Regions from separate parts of the Paenibacillus sp. OAE614 genome, predicted to be linked through region 3. Evidence: predicted binding sites of a transcription regulator. Region 3 holds the regulator's gene; each other region holds the start of a gene.
What was found. Region 3 encodes Rex, which represses fermentation and respiration genes when NADH is low (regulators of the CRP and FNR family bind a similar motif). Its sites were predicted from a motif close to TTGTGAAATATTTCACAA; they were not measured.
Positions count from the first base shown of each region.

Region 1: a site for Rex is predicted at 2,321-2,338, ahead of ABIE48_RS15630 (cytochrome ubiquinol oxidase subunit I). Genes of this name have one in related genera too.
Region 2: a site for Rex is predicted at 2,383-2,400, ahead of nadA (quinolinate synthase NadA). Genes of this name have one in related genera too.

Region 1 is NZ_JBEPOD010000001.1:3,407,672-3,412,488, reverse strand. Features, by position in the region: gene ABIE48_RS15645 (NAD-dependent epimerase/dehydratase family protein) at 1-70, opposite strand, end outside; gene gap (type I glyceraldehyde-3-phosphate dehydrogenase) at 249-1,259, opposite strand; gene ABIE48_RS15635 (TetR/AcrR family transcriptional regulator) at 1,481-2,080, shown strand; gene ABIE48_RS15630 (cytochrome ubiquinol oxidase subunit I) at 2,460-3,824, shown strand; gene ABIE48_RS15625 (cytochrome d ubiquinol oxidase subunit II) at 3,821-4,817, shown strand, end outside.
Region 2 is NZ_JBEPOD010000001.1:6,833,058-6,837,874, forward strand. Features, by position in the region: gene nadB (L-aspartate oxidase) at 1-1,328, opposite strand, end outside; gene nadA (quinolinate synthase NadA) at 1,368-2,306, opposite strand; gene ftsH (ATP-dependent zinc metalloprotease FtsH) at 2,749-4,817, opposite strand, start outside.
Region 3 is NZ_JBEPOD010000001.1:4,291,960-4,296,776, forward strand. Features, by position in the region: gene ABIE48_RS19645 (cell wall elongation regulator TseB-like domain-containing protein) at 1-57, opposite strand, end outside; gene ABIE48_RS19650 (amidohydrolase) at 99-1,433, opposite strand; gene ABIE48_RS19655 (redox-sensing transcriptional repressor Rex) at 1,387-2,073, opposite strand; gene dinG (ATP-dependent DNA helicase DinG) at 2,190-4,817, opposite strand, start outside.

The sequences.
Region 1 (4,817 bases), 880 kb from region 3:
CATCCTCCAAGAGCTTCGGGATCAGCCGGCCGCCGAGCAAGCCGGTGCCTCCCGTGACGAGAATTTTCATTGTGATCATCCTTTCGGTTCGGAATTCAGGATAAACCGCATGGCGTCGCCGCGGATTGATGGTATAGCGTCAACCGACGCGCCTCCCGTCAAAACCAGACTAATGCCGAACAATCGGCATCATCGTATTGTGGAGTGCATCCTTCATAGAATTTTCCTTCTCTCCATCTTTTGATTATTTATCTAGCGATCTTAGCGAAGTGCTCCAGAGTACGAACCAATTGGGCTGTATAAGACATTTCGTTATCGTACCAAGCTACGGTTTTCACCAATTGCTGGTCACCGACTGTCAGAACTTTCGTCTGCGTGGCGTCGAAGAGCGAACCGAATGTGATGCCTTTAATATCGGAAGATACAATTTCGTCTTCCGTGTAGCCGAAAGTTTCTGGATCGGAAGCTTCTTTCATAGCAGCGTTAACTTGCTCAACCGTTACCTTGGTATTCAAAACGGCAACGAGTTCAGTCACGGAACCTGTTGGTACAGGTACACGTTGAGATGCCCCATCCAGTTTGCCCTTCAGTTCCGGAAGAACCAGGCCAATGGCTTTTGCGGCACCGGTGGAGTAGGGAACGATGTTCTCCGCTGAGGCGCGAGCAGCTCGGAAATCGTCTTTTGGATCCGGAGCGTCAAGCGTGTTTTGGTTACCCGTGTAAGCGTGAACGGTCGTCATCAGCCCGAATTGGATACCAAACTTGTCGTGCAGAGCTTTAGCCATAGGAGCCAGGCAATTTGTTGTGCAGGAAGCGCCGGAAATGACGGTTTCCGTTCCGTCCAGTGTGTCATGGTTCACGTTGTATACGATCGTTTTCATGTCGCCTGTAGCAGGGGCGGAAATGACGACTTTCTTTGCTCCGCCTTTCAGGTGAAGCTCGGCTTTTTCTTTTGTGGTGAAGAAGCCTGTACATTCGAGAACAATATCAACGCCAAGCTCACCCCAAGGAAGATCTTCAGGATTCCGCTTAGCCATAACCTTAACCTCTTTGCCGTTTACTTTGAAGGTTCCGTCATGGACTTCAATGTCACCGTGAAAAGTGCCTTGCGTCGTATCATATTTGAGCAGATGAGCTAACATTTTAGCGTTCGTAAGGTCGTTAATCGCTACAACCTCGACGCCTTCCACATCTTGAATTCGGCGAAAAGCGAGTCGTCCGATTCGTCCAAAACCGTTTATACCTACTTTTACAGTCACTGAAAAATCCCCCTATAAGTTTTATTTATTCCAACAAGCCAATGCCTGCAATGAAATAAAAATGACCCAGTGCTATTTCATTCTAGAATGGCTTGCTGTATAATGCGAAAAGAGACCGATCGGTATTTTTTATATTAGCATGATATTAGTGAATTGCAAGGACGAATTGGGTAATTCGTTTAAAACAAATGAAATAAAATACGGTTCATACGGAGGAGCTCATGAAAAAAGGGGACAGAACAAGGGAACACATTATTATGAAATCGGCTGAAATTTTTAACCAGAGAGGATATGCCGGTACATCGCTAAACGATATTATTGCCGACACAGGAATTAAGAAGGGGGGCATCTATCGACATTTTGCCAGTAAAGACGAGATAGCGCTTGAAGCCTACAATTATGCTGCCAGTATGGTCGCCAGTAAATTTTCTGAAGCGGTCGATCAAGAGCAGTCTGCGTCAGGAAAGTTGGTTGCTTTTTTTCGTGTCTATGAGAATGTCGTCAACGATCCCCCATTTATTGGCGGATGTCCCATGCAGAATACAGCTGTAGAAAGTGACGATACTCATTTGGAGCTTTGTGGTCAGGCAAGGCAAGGGATGCATACCTTCTTGGATATGATGAAAAGTATTATTCGTGACGGCATTCAAGCTGGGGAGTTTAGGGAGGATCTGGATGTGGATGCGCTAGCATCATTTGCATTTTCCTTGTTGGAAGGAGGGATTTTACTCAGCAAGTTGGATGGGGATAACAAGCACATGCTAATGAATACAAAAATCTTCTCATCCTATTTGCAGCAATGCTGCTTAAAGACCAGTTAATCTGGTGTACTGGCACATTGGAATGGAGCTGGGCAGCTGTCTTATGCAATAGCCCAAACGGGTGGTTTTTATATTTTTCACGGAGTTGTAAGAAAGAATTGATCTTTACTTGAACGTTTAGAGGAGAAGGTGTGACCACGATTGCAAGGCTAAACGTCGAATATATAATAAATTTTAAATATCAGGTTTTGTAATATTTCAACTGCATTTCTCACAAATTTGGGGAAATGCCAACTTACTATGTGAAAAAGTTCTCTTTTTATTCACGATGGAGCAGAGCATATGTTAGCCCCCAAAGGTCGTAAAGTTTTACGTCTAAACCTGATGATTTCATTTTTCATTTTGTGTACAGGAACAGCGTGGAAGGGAGGAAGTTAATATGGGAATCGATACGGTGCTATGGAGTAAACTCGTGACTGGAATGACACTAGGATTCCACGCTATTTTCGCGACACTTGGCGTAGGTATCCCATTAATGATTTCACTCGCCGAGTTTATCGGTATTCGTAAGAAAGATCTTCACTATATTCTAATGGCAAAGAGGTGGTCACGAGGGTTCGTTATCTCTGTTGCAGTAGGCGTAGTCACAGGAACAGCAATTTCGTTACAACTCTCCTTGGTATGGCCCAATTTCATGAAACTTGCGGGAAATGTTATTGCGCTTCCATTGTTTATGGAAGTGTTCGCCTTCTTTTTTGAAGCCATTTTCCTAGGGATTTATCTGTACACGTGGGAACGATTTAAAAACCCGATGATGCATTGGTTACTAACGATTCCTGTTGTCGTCGGTGCAGGGATGTCAGCAGTATTTATCACGACGGTAAACGGATTTATGAATCAACCCGGGGGATTTACGTTCGAAGGAGGACAATTCACAGCCGTTGACCCCGTTCAAGCAATGCTGAGTACGGCAACATTCTCCAAGGTGTTTCATGTATTAAGTTCGGCCTATTTAACAGGAGCTGCTCTGCTGGCAGGTGTTGCAGCATTTGCAATACTTCGAAAAGGGGTTTCAGCATACCACAAAAAAGCCTTAAAGCTGATGATGGCTGTCGTTTTAGTGTTTAGTTTAGTAAACACATTTGCCGGAGACGTATCCGCTAAATTTTTGGCCGAACATCAACCTGAAAAACTTGCGGCTGCCGAATGGCATTTTGAAACTAAAAGTGGCGCAGATTTGATATTTTTAGGGTGGCTTAATGCTGAGCATGAAATTATAGGAGCACTCCACCTTCCCAAATTTCTGAGTTTCTTGGCTTTTGGAGATTTCAATGCAGAAGTAACGGGTCTTAATGAGTTTCCTATCGACGAACAACCATCACTCGTGGTTCATTATTTTTTCGATTTAATGGCGACCATTGGATTTTTATTATTAGGCATTTCCTTTCTGTATTTCCTATTTGTGCTTTGGAAAAAGCGTAACGAACTCAACAAGTGGATGCTGCGAATGATTGCATTAGGAGCACCGCTTGCTTTTTTAGGAGTTGAACTGGGGTGGTTTTACGCAGAACTCGGCAGGCAACCTTGGATTATCCGAGGATATATGCGTGTAGAGGAAGCGGCTACGACATCCCCAAGCGTCAGGATCCTTTTTTTCTTTTTCCTTCTACTATACATAGTATTGGGAACCGTTAGTGTTCTTGTGCTTCGTCGCATGTTCAATAATAATCCGGCGGAAGTTGAGATGGAGACGTGGACGCAGCGTGCAAGTGACAAATCAACATTGAAGGGTGAGCACACATGATGAATTACGAATTGGTTGGAATTTCAGTGCTCTGGTTGTTTTTGTACGGATATATCATCATCGCTTCCATTGATTTTGGCGCAGGTTTCTTTGCCTTTTATGCTCGTTTAACCAAACAGGACCATGTAATCAATAAACTGATTTCTCGCTACTTATCGCCAGTTTGGGAAATCACGAATGTATTTTTCGTTTTTTTCTACATTGGTATCATCGGCTTTTTCCCGGAAACTTCCTATTATTATGGATCAGCCATGCTTGTCCCAGGAAGTCTTGCGGTCATTTTGCTCGCTATACGCGGTTCATTCTATGCATTTGAAAATTATGGCTCCAAAAATAATATGGTTTATCTGTTTCTGTATGGAGCAACCGGAGTGCTTATTCCTGCTTCCTTGTCAGTGGCGCTGACATTATCCGAAGGCGGATTTATCTTGAAACAAGGAGAGACGGCCTCGTTGGATTACTGGGCACTCTTGAGCAGTCCACTGTCTTGGAGCATCGTTGGACTGGCCATTGTATCTGTATTATTCATTAGCGCTGCTTTTCTGGCTTTTTACGCTTCGCGTGCTGAAGATCATGCTGCATTAAAATTGATGCGAACCTATGCGCTTTTTTGGAGCACGCCTACAATCGTTACCGCACTGACAGCATTTATTTTTTTGGGTCAGCACAATGACCGGCATTTCCAAAATATGATGGATTTATGGTGGCTACTCGCGTTCTCCATTGCATTTTTCATGATTGCCATGTGGTTATTATACCGAGGAGGCCGTTACGGGATGGCGTTTATATGCATCATGCTGCAATTCTTCAGTGCTTTTTTTGCTTACGGCATTGGGCAATATCCTTACATTCTTGATCCATACATCACCATTCAAAGAAGTGTCACCTCTTCGTCTATGGGATTCGCACTGGTTGTGGCGTTTATCGGTGGTATGTGTCTCTTAGTTCCTTCATTGATCTTGGTCTTCAGGCTTTTTCTGTTTGATGCGGATT
Region 2 (4,817 bases), 2.5 Mb from region 3:
ACCATCACCTTCTGAAGCTTGAGCCGACGCTCTACAATGGCCTGCCTTGGCGATTCCAGGCGCCCCTCATCGACCCGGATATCTTTGGGTTCCCAGTCCATCGGGGACAGTTCCCGCAGGCGGTTCACAATACGCCGTCCAAACACGATCGCTTCAGAGAGCGAGTTGCTGGCCAGCCGGTTGGCGCCGTGAACACCGGTCGAGGACACTTCGCCGCAGGCAAACAGCCGCTTGATGCTGCTCTCGCCGTTCAGGTCCGTTTTGACGCCGCCCATCATATAATGCGCAGCCGGAGCCACCGGAATCCAGTCCGTCGACATATCCAATCCGTAAGTCATGCACGTTTCGTAAATGGTCGGAAACCGATGCTTAAGCATATCCTCCGGCTCATGGGTAATATCCAAATAGACGAAGGTGGACTTCGTTTCTTCCATTTCGCTGAGGATCGCCCGGGCGACAATGTCGCGCGGCGCCAATTCGAGCAGCTCATGGTATTTTTCCATAAAACGTTCGCCTTTAATATTCCGCAGAACGGCGCCTTCGCCCCGAACCGCCTCGGAGATTAAAAACCTCGGAGCACCCGGATAACAGAGAGCCGTCGGGTGAAACTGAATAAACTCCATATCCCGTACCTCAGCCCCCGCCCGATAGGCAATCGCCACACCATCGGCCGTGGCCACTTCCGGATTGGTGGTGTACCGGTAGAGCTGTCCCGCGCCGCCGGAACAAAGCACGGTCGCGTTCGCCTGCACAAAGATCCGCTGCCCGTCTGGACGCTGAACCAGTGCTCCCTTGCACTCGCCGTCTTCTGTAATAACGTCTATTACAAAGTGATGCTCCCATACCTCAATATGATCATGCTCCGCCACTTTCTCGGCCAGCGCTCTGACAATTTCGTAGCCGGTCGCGTCCCCGTTGGCATGCAAAATTCGCCGGTGGCTGTGCGCGCCTTCCTGGGTCAGGGCAAGCTCCCCGTTCTCCAGGTCAAACGTCGTGCCGAGCCGGATCAACTCCTTGACGCCCTCCGGGCCTTCATTGACCAAGAGGTCCACCGAGGAGGATGAACACAGCCCTGCCCCCGCCATCAGCGTATCCTGCCGGTGATACTGCGGGGAATCATCCTCCGAAATGACCGCGGCAATCCCCCCTTGAGCGTACCGGGTGTTGCTTTCGAGCAGTGCTTTTTTCGTGATCATGATGACGTGCCGGTCCTGGCTTGCCTGAATCGCCGTATACAACCCGGCTATGCCCGAGCCGATGACGATGACATCCGTCTTGGTCCGGGGCAAAGTCTGCAGATCAAAGTCAACCAGATATTGTGGAATCATGTGCCTGTTCACCTGTCTTAAGAGAAAGAGTAGCGCATGCTACTGTACTTGTAACATGCGCTCTAAAGAAGTTCTGGCTTTATCTGCAACAACCGGTGGCACGTAGATTTGCGGCTTCATGGTTTCCAGACACTTCACCAGTTTTTTCAGATTGTTCACCTTCATGTTCGGGCATACCAAAAACTTGGTGGCGAAATGAAACTCCTTATCCGGGCTGTCGAGACGAAGCTGGTATCCGGTACCGTCCTCGGTTCCGACGATAAACTGTTTGCTGCTTGATTTTTTGCAGTATTCCAAAATCGCCGTGGTGCTGCCGACGAAATCGCCCATGGCTACGACCTCCGGACGGCATTCCGGGTGTACGACAAACTCGGCGTCGGGATATTTGGCTTTCATCTCCACAACGTCTTTTACCGTCAGCATATCATGCGTATTGCAGTACCCTTCCCAAATGATGAGCTTCTTGTCGGTATGCTGCTGCACATAGTGACCCAAATTTTTGTCCGGTACCCAGATGATCTCATCGGAATCGACCGATTGAATCACCTTTACCGCATTGGAAGAGGTACAGCAAATATCCGTTTCCGCCTTGATCTCTGCCGAAGAGTTGATATACGTAACCACTTTGGCGTTAGGATGCTGCGCTTTCAGTTTGCGGAGTCCGTCCACGTTGACCATATCGGCCATTGGACAGCCTGCACGCTCATCCGGAATCAGCACCGTTTTGTTCGGAGCCAGAATCTTAGCGCTTTCACCCATAAAATGAACGCCGCAGAAGACGATGACTTCCGCATCGGTTTGAGCCGCTTTCTGGGCAAGCAGGAAGGAATCGCCACGGAAATCCGCTACTTCCTGAATTTCATCCCTTTGATAATAATGCGCCAAAATAATGGCGTTTCTTTCCTTCTTCAGCTTAAGCAGCTTCTCCGTCAGTTCCCGCTTTTGTTCCTGCTTATGCTCCAGTGCCAGAGCTTCCACCAGTAACCCACTCCCTCTGAAATCCCATGATTTTACCCGGTTGATGGCATCATAACCTCATAACATCATGAATAGTTTGTGAAAATTCTCCCAAAGTTGCCCGTTGCAACCTCGAGACCATCTTGTTTATCAACTAATTTACACAAGGTTCACGATACTGTCAATTGACTAAAATGATCTTTATATGCTATCTAACCGAAAGAAAACAAAGCTTCCCGCTCGATTCCGTCCGATTAGGCCGCCTCGCTTCTGTTTGGAGCTTGCAGCCGCCCCAATCGCTACTATGCCTCAAAAAAAAATTAACTGGTGCGACAGAGTTAAGGCGGAACGCTGTCGGCTTCAATGCTTAAACACCCCAAATGGCCGCCGCTCTTATTTCCTGGCAAACGACACAAAAAACCCGGGGACGGCTAACCGTCTCCGGGCTGTTGTTGTATTGGGATTAGGATCTGGATTCCGGCGGTGTTCCGCCGTTGCCCGAACCTGGATTCTCATTCGTCCCATCATTGTTATTTGGAATGTCGCCCGGCGTATCCGTGTTGATATCGCTTGGCGGGTCATTCGGCAAGTTGGATGGAACATCGTTCGGAATTTCTTCCGTTGGCAGGCTGGTATTATCCTTGCCCTGAATGCGTACACGCACGTCACCGACGTTATCGATCACCGGGGCGCCGCTTTCGGAAGAACCCTCACCATCTCCGCCCTCTTTCGGACCGTCTTCGGAAAGATAACCCTGCTCGATCAATTCCTTGATTTGATCCAGCTCCAGCGTTTCCTTCTCAAGCAGCGTGTTGGCGATGAGGTGAACCTCTTTCGAGTACTTCGTCAGCAGTTCTTTCGCCCGCTCGTAAGACTCGTTTGTCATGCGTTGCATTTCCTGGTCGATCTCGTAAGCGATCGAATCACTGTAGTTCTGCTCGTGACCGAGGTCACGGCCCAGGAATACCTGACCTTGCGAGGACCCAAACTGAAGCGGTCCAAGCTTCTCGCTCATACCGTATTCCATAATCATGCTGCGGACGATGCCCGTAGCCTGCTGGAAGTCACTGTATGCACCGGTTCCGATTTCACCGATAAACAGCTCCTCGGAGACCCGGCCACCCAGGAGACCCGTCACCTTATCAAGCAGCTCCTGCTTGGTCACAAGCATCCGGTCTTCCTTCGGCATCATGATGACATATCCACCGGCGCGTCCGCGCGGAATGATCGTTACCTTGTGTACCATATCGGCATGCTCCAGGAAGTAGCCCACGATCGTATGACCGGCTTCGTGGTATGCGACAATCCGCTTCTCCCGGTCGCTGATCACGCGGCTGCGCTTCTCGGTACCGACGATGACACGGTCAATCGCTTCATCAACTTCTCGCATGGAGATGTCTTTACGGTTACGGCGTGCAGCAAGCAGCGCCGCTTCGTTCATCAGGTTCTCCAGCTCGGCGCCGGTAAAGCCTGTCGTACGTTTAGCCACAACATCCAGCTTAACGTCTTTGGTCAGCGGCTTGTTGCGTGCGTGAACCTTCAGTACCGCCTCGCGGCCTTTCACGTCTGGACGATCGACCGTAATTTGACGGTCAAAACGGCCTGGACGCAGAAGCGCAGGGTCGAGGATGTCGGCACGGTTCGTTGCAGCCACGATGATGATGCCTTCGTTGCCGCCGAAACCGTCCATCTCAACGAGGAGCTGGTTCAGCGTCTGTTCGCGTTCGTCATGCCCGCCACCAAGTCCGGCACCGCGCTGACGACCTACGGCGTCAATCTCGTCAATGAAGATAATACATGGTGCGTTTTTCTTGGCGTTCTCGAACAAGTCACGCACACGGGATGCACCGACCCCGACGAACATTTCAACAAAGTCCGAACCGGAAATACTGAAGAACGGAACTCCGGCTTCACCCGCTACGGCCCGGGCGAGGAGGGTCTTACCTGTACCTGGAGGGCCTACGAGGAGAACCCCTTTAGGAATACGGGCACCTACTGCGGCAAATTTCCGCGGATCCTTCAGGAACTCAACGACTTCGACAAGCTCCTGCTTCTCTTCGTCAGCTCCCGCAACATCCTCAAAGGTAACCCTTTTCTTCTCTTCATTATATAGGCGGGCGCGGCTCTTGCCGAAGTTCATAACCTTGCCCCCGCCTCCCTGCGCTTGATTGAACAGGAAGAAGAAGAGAATAAACATAATAACCAAAGGAATCAGGGAAGAGAGCAGCGTCAGCCAGACGCTTTCGCCTTCCATCTTCTTCTGGGTGAATTTCATGCCGGTTTTGTCACTGGCAGCTACCAGCTCTTCGATTGCAGCATCTGTAGCCGGAGTGTAGGTCGAGAAATTCTCTGATTTAACGTCGGCCGGTTTATTCTTATATTTACCGGTTACCAGATAGGCGTAACCGTCGAATTGAACCGTAATTTCCGATACGTTACCAGCAGCGATTTGCTGGCGCAATTGATCGTATCTAGGGCTGTCAGCAGATTCACCGCTGTTGCTGACAAACTGGACTATGCCCACCACAACTA
Region 3 (4,817 bases):
AATGATCAGCAGCAGGGCGACAATGCCGAGAAAGATCCATTTTTTCTTGTTCTTCAACCTGAACTTCCTTTCTTAAAGGTGAGCTAATCATCCCGGTCTTATCGGGAGAGAAGACCTTCAAAAGCCGCTTGGGCTTCCCTGCGGATGCGTTCCTCGTCCAGGGTGAGACAGCTGCCGTGCTTCACGACCTGCTTCCCGTCCACCCAGACATGCTCAACGTCCTTCGCGCTGGCCGAATAAATGACGTGTGAAATAAAGTCCGTACGCGGCAGAAAATGAGCCTGATCCGTATTCACCGCGATAAAATCCGCCTTCATCCCGGCCTCAAGTGCACCGATTCCCTCCAGGAACAAGGATTGCGCTCCGTAGATCGTGCCCATACGCAGCGCTTCCGCCGCGGGAACCGCCGTCGGATCTCCCGAGACGCCCTTATGTATCAAAGCGGCAAGGCGCATTTCTTCAAACATGTCCAAATTGTTGTTGCTCGCCGCACTGTCGGTTCCGAGGGAAACCGTAATGCCTGCCTGCATCATGTCGGTAACGCGGGCCACCCCGCTCGCCAGCTTCAGGTTGCTGCCAGGGTTGTGTGATACCGTCACGTGATGCTTCGCCAAAATGTCGATTTCCTCGTCTGTCAAATGGACCGCGTGTGCCAGAATCGTCGGCCGTGAGAACATGCCGAGCTTCTCCAAATGAATCGCCGGACGCGTTCCATAATCGCGTACATTCTGCTCCACTTCCGCCTTGGTCTCCGACATATGCGTATGCATCGGCAGATCCAGGTCATGCGCCGCCTGAACGAACTTCTCGATAAAATCAGGAGGGCATGTGTACGGGGCATGCGGAGAAATCATCGCCGTGATCCGGCCGTCTGCCTGCCCGTGCCAGTCCTTGGCGAACTGAATGGCTTCGTTCAGCTTGTGCCGCTGCACATCCTCCGGACACAGGCCGATGACACCGCGGGTCAGGGCAGCGCGCATGCCGGATTCAGTCACCACTTTGCCAACCTGATCCATATGATCGTACATATCGAGGAACGTCGTCGTACCGCCCTTCAGCATTTCAAGCACGGACAGCGAAGTCCCCCAGTAGACGTCACTGGACGTGAATTTTGCTTCCATCGGCCACATTTTTTCCTGCAGCCATTCCTGGAGCACCATGTCATCTCCGTAACCGCGCAGCAGCGACATGGCGGTATGTCCATGGGTGTTGATCAGGCCCGGCATAAAAAATAAATGCGTGCCGTCGACGACCTGTACGCCCTCTTCCAGCTGCGGCTCCTCTTCACCGATATAGGTGATGCGGTCGCCCTCAATGACCATCCAGCCGTGCAATACCGGCTGCTCCGGCCGCAAAACGGCAAAGCTTCCGTTCTTGATGGCCCATTTAGGATTGGCGCTCCGGCTGCTGGAGCTCTTCAAATTGTCCGTCATCTTCCGTGTCGTCCTTTCCGTTGTTCAAATAATAAGCAAGGCTGAGCAAATCCGTCGTAAAATCGGCGGCGTGTATCCGGATGCTTGCCGGCGCCTTCAGAATCGTCGGCGCAAAATTCAGAATCGCTTCGATCCCGGCCGCAATCAGCTGATCGGCGACGTTTTGCGCTTCGAAATCCGGGACGGTAATAATCCCGATCCGGATATTTTTACTTTGTATCGTTTCTTTCAGCTCATCCATAGCCTGTACCGTCAAGGTGTTGATGCGCGTGCCGATTTTGGACGGATTGGCGTCAAACACGGCCACGATCTTCATATTTTCCTTCAGGTAAAAGTTATAGTTGGACAAAGCTTGACCAAGATTCCCCGCTCCGACCAGCACCGCGTTGATCTGCTGGTCCAAATTCAGAATTTGACGGATCTTCTCGATGAGATAGGACACGTCATACCCTATCCCCTTACGGCCAAAATCCCCGAAATACGCCAAATCCTTGCGGATCTGCGCCGGGTTGAGATCCAGCTTCTGCCCGAGCTCCTGGGAGGAGACCGTGGCCACCTCCCGCTTGTTCAGCTCATTTAGATATCTAAGATATATAGGCAATCTGCGGACAACCGCCTCGGATATTTTCTCCGATTTCATGCATGTTCCCCCTATTGAACGGCTTGAATATTTATTTGGTTATATAGATTGAACTAAAGTTTTGCATTGAACTTCCTGTTCTAACCGCTTTAGTTCATTCTATCTAATGGACTCATTTAAGACACACCGTCCTGATGAAGCCATTCAGAGATGCGCGGAACCATCTGGTCTGTCTGCATATGCTCCATTTTCGGTCCAGGCAGCGAGTACAGGAAGTACTTCCCGTAATACGATTCGATGACGCGCGTATCGTATACGATGACGATGCCCCGGTCATGGGCGGTGCGGACCAGCCGCCCGAAGCCCTGCTTGAAGCGGATGACGGCCTGCGGGACCGACAGCTTCATAAACGGGTTCTTCTTCTGGCGCTGCAGCAGCTCGCTCTTCGCTTCCACCAGCGGATGGTTCGGCGGCTGGAACGGGAGCCGGACGATGGCCAGGCACGTCAGCGCTTCTCCCGGGATGTCCACGCCTTCCCAGAAGCTGCTCGTTCCAAGCAGCACCGAAGCGCTGCTGTCCGTAAACCGCCGGATCAGCTTCGTGCGGCTGCCGCTGTCTACGCCCTGTCCAAGCACGGCGATGTCGCTTTGTGCGAGGGCTTCTTTCAGCGGCTCGTATACCTGGCGCAGCATGCGGTACGAGGTGAACAGCACCAGCATCCGGCCGTGGGTCGCGATCGCGGCGTCCGCTAGTGAGCGGGCCAGCGTTTCGACAAACAGGGCGTCCCCGACGCTTCCCTTCACGCTTGGAAAATCCCGCGGAATGACGAGCAGCGCCTGGTCCCTGTACCGGAACGGGGACGGAAGCTGGACCGTCACAAGGCGTCCGCTGTCCTGGTCCTCCTGCAGTCCAAGGTTGTCGATCATATACTGGAACGATTTATCTACGGATAAAGTGGCGGACGTCAGGATGACGCTCTTTTTCTTGTCAAAAAACAGCTCCTTGAGCTGCTTGCTGACGTCAACCGGAACAGCGTACAGCTGGAGCGATTTGCTGCGGAAATGGCCGCTCGCTTCCATCCAGTACACGACGGTTTCGTCGTTCAGCGTCATAAAGAACCGGAGATTCTCCCGCTCGGAGCTGAGGTCCTTGAGCAGCCCGCCGATATCGGTGATCAGGCTGTCGGAACCGTAATCATCCTGCTCCTCCTTGTATTCGGCCAGCATCTTTTCGCCTTTGCGGACGATTTCCCCCACCGTGACAAAGATCTGGTTTTCGAGCGCCGCCAGCGTCTCCCACTCTTTCGGCTTTTTCCCCGGCTGAAGGCGCAGCGTATACTGTCCGCCGTCGCCGGGAGCAGCGTCGCTCCGTTCCGGAAGCAGGCCGAAGAGCGATTCGCTCAGCTTGTCCCAATGCTCTTTAACATCGACCAAATCCTCGCTCATCCGGTCGATAACGGCGGTCCATTCACCGGCCTGCTCATAGGCCGACGATTGAAGCAGCTGGCGAAGCGCCGGCAGCTGCCCACTCCGGGCGTCCTTATAGAGCCGTGTCAGCGTATGGACGACGGTAAAGTACTTCAAATGAAGTCCGAGATGCTTGCCGGCAACGTCTTCTAGGTGATGAGCTTCGTCGATCACGAGGCGCTCGTAGGAAGGCAGGAGCTGATGGCCTGCCTTGACGTCCGTAAACAGCTTGGAATGGTTCGTTATGACGACATCCGCGATTCCGGCTTCATGCTTGGCCCGATGGTAATAGCACTTGCGGAACCAAGGGCAGGCACGGCCCTGACAGGAGTCCGAGTCGCTGCTTACGGTCTCCCAGAAGTCTCCCGCACGGCCGCCGAGGCTCAGCTCCTCGTCATCACCCGATTCGGTCTGGGCGAGCCAGACGATCATCTGGGCGGCTGTGATGGTGTCTTCCTTCGGATTGATAAAGTCTCTTCTGTTTATTTTATGTTCAAATTTTCTCAAACACAAATAGTGCTGTCTGCCCTTGAACACAGCTGCCTTGAAAGGGAAGGGCACGACCTGCGTCAAGAGGGGGATATCCCGCTCCCGGAGCTGCTCCTGCAGGTTGATCGTATGCGTGCTGACCATCACCTTCTGGTCCTGCTTCACGCTCTGATAAATCGAGGGGATCAGGTAGCCGAGCGACTTGCCCGTCCCGGTCCCGGCTTCGATCAGCAAATGCTTGTCCTGATCCAGCGCATTCATCACCTGGTCGAACATGATCGTCTGCGGCTCACGCTCCTCGTAATGAGGCATAATATCGCGCAGCCGTTTTTCGATCTCGGCCAAATATTCCTTAAACTCGACACCTTTGAGCGGATTGTCGTCCACGTCATCTCGCGGCGGGGCCATCTCGGTCCAGTCATCCACCTTAAGCGCCAGCTGGCGGTAAAAGGTGTGGCTGTTCAGATCCTGAGCGGGTTCCCGCTCCTTTTCCTGGCAGAGGCCGTCGAAATACCAGCCGAGGTCGCTGTCCTCATCTGCAAACAGCTCGGCCAGCCGCTGCAGCGTAATCAACGGCAGGCTGTTCAGCTCATCCAGGCACTTCAGCAGAACGTATGCCGTCGCCAAAGCGTCGCTGTCGGCCTGATGCGGCCGGTCATGCTGAAGACCGAAGTGTCCGGTCACCATGCCCAGCTGATAGGAAGTCAGCGAAGGGAAGCAAATTTTGAGCAGGTCGAGCGTGTCCAAAATCCGCCCAGAGAACGGCAAATAGCCGCACCGGTCGAGTGCGTTTTGCAAAAAATTAAAATCGAATGCTACATTATGCCCCACCAGGACCACGTCGTCGAG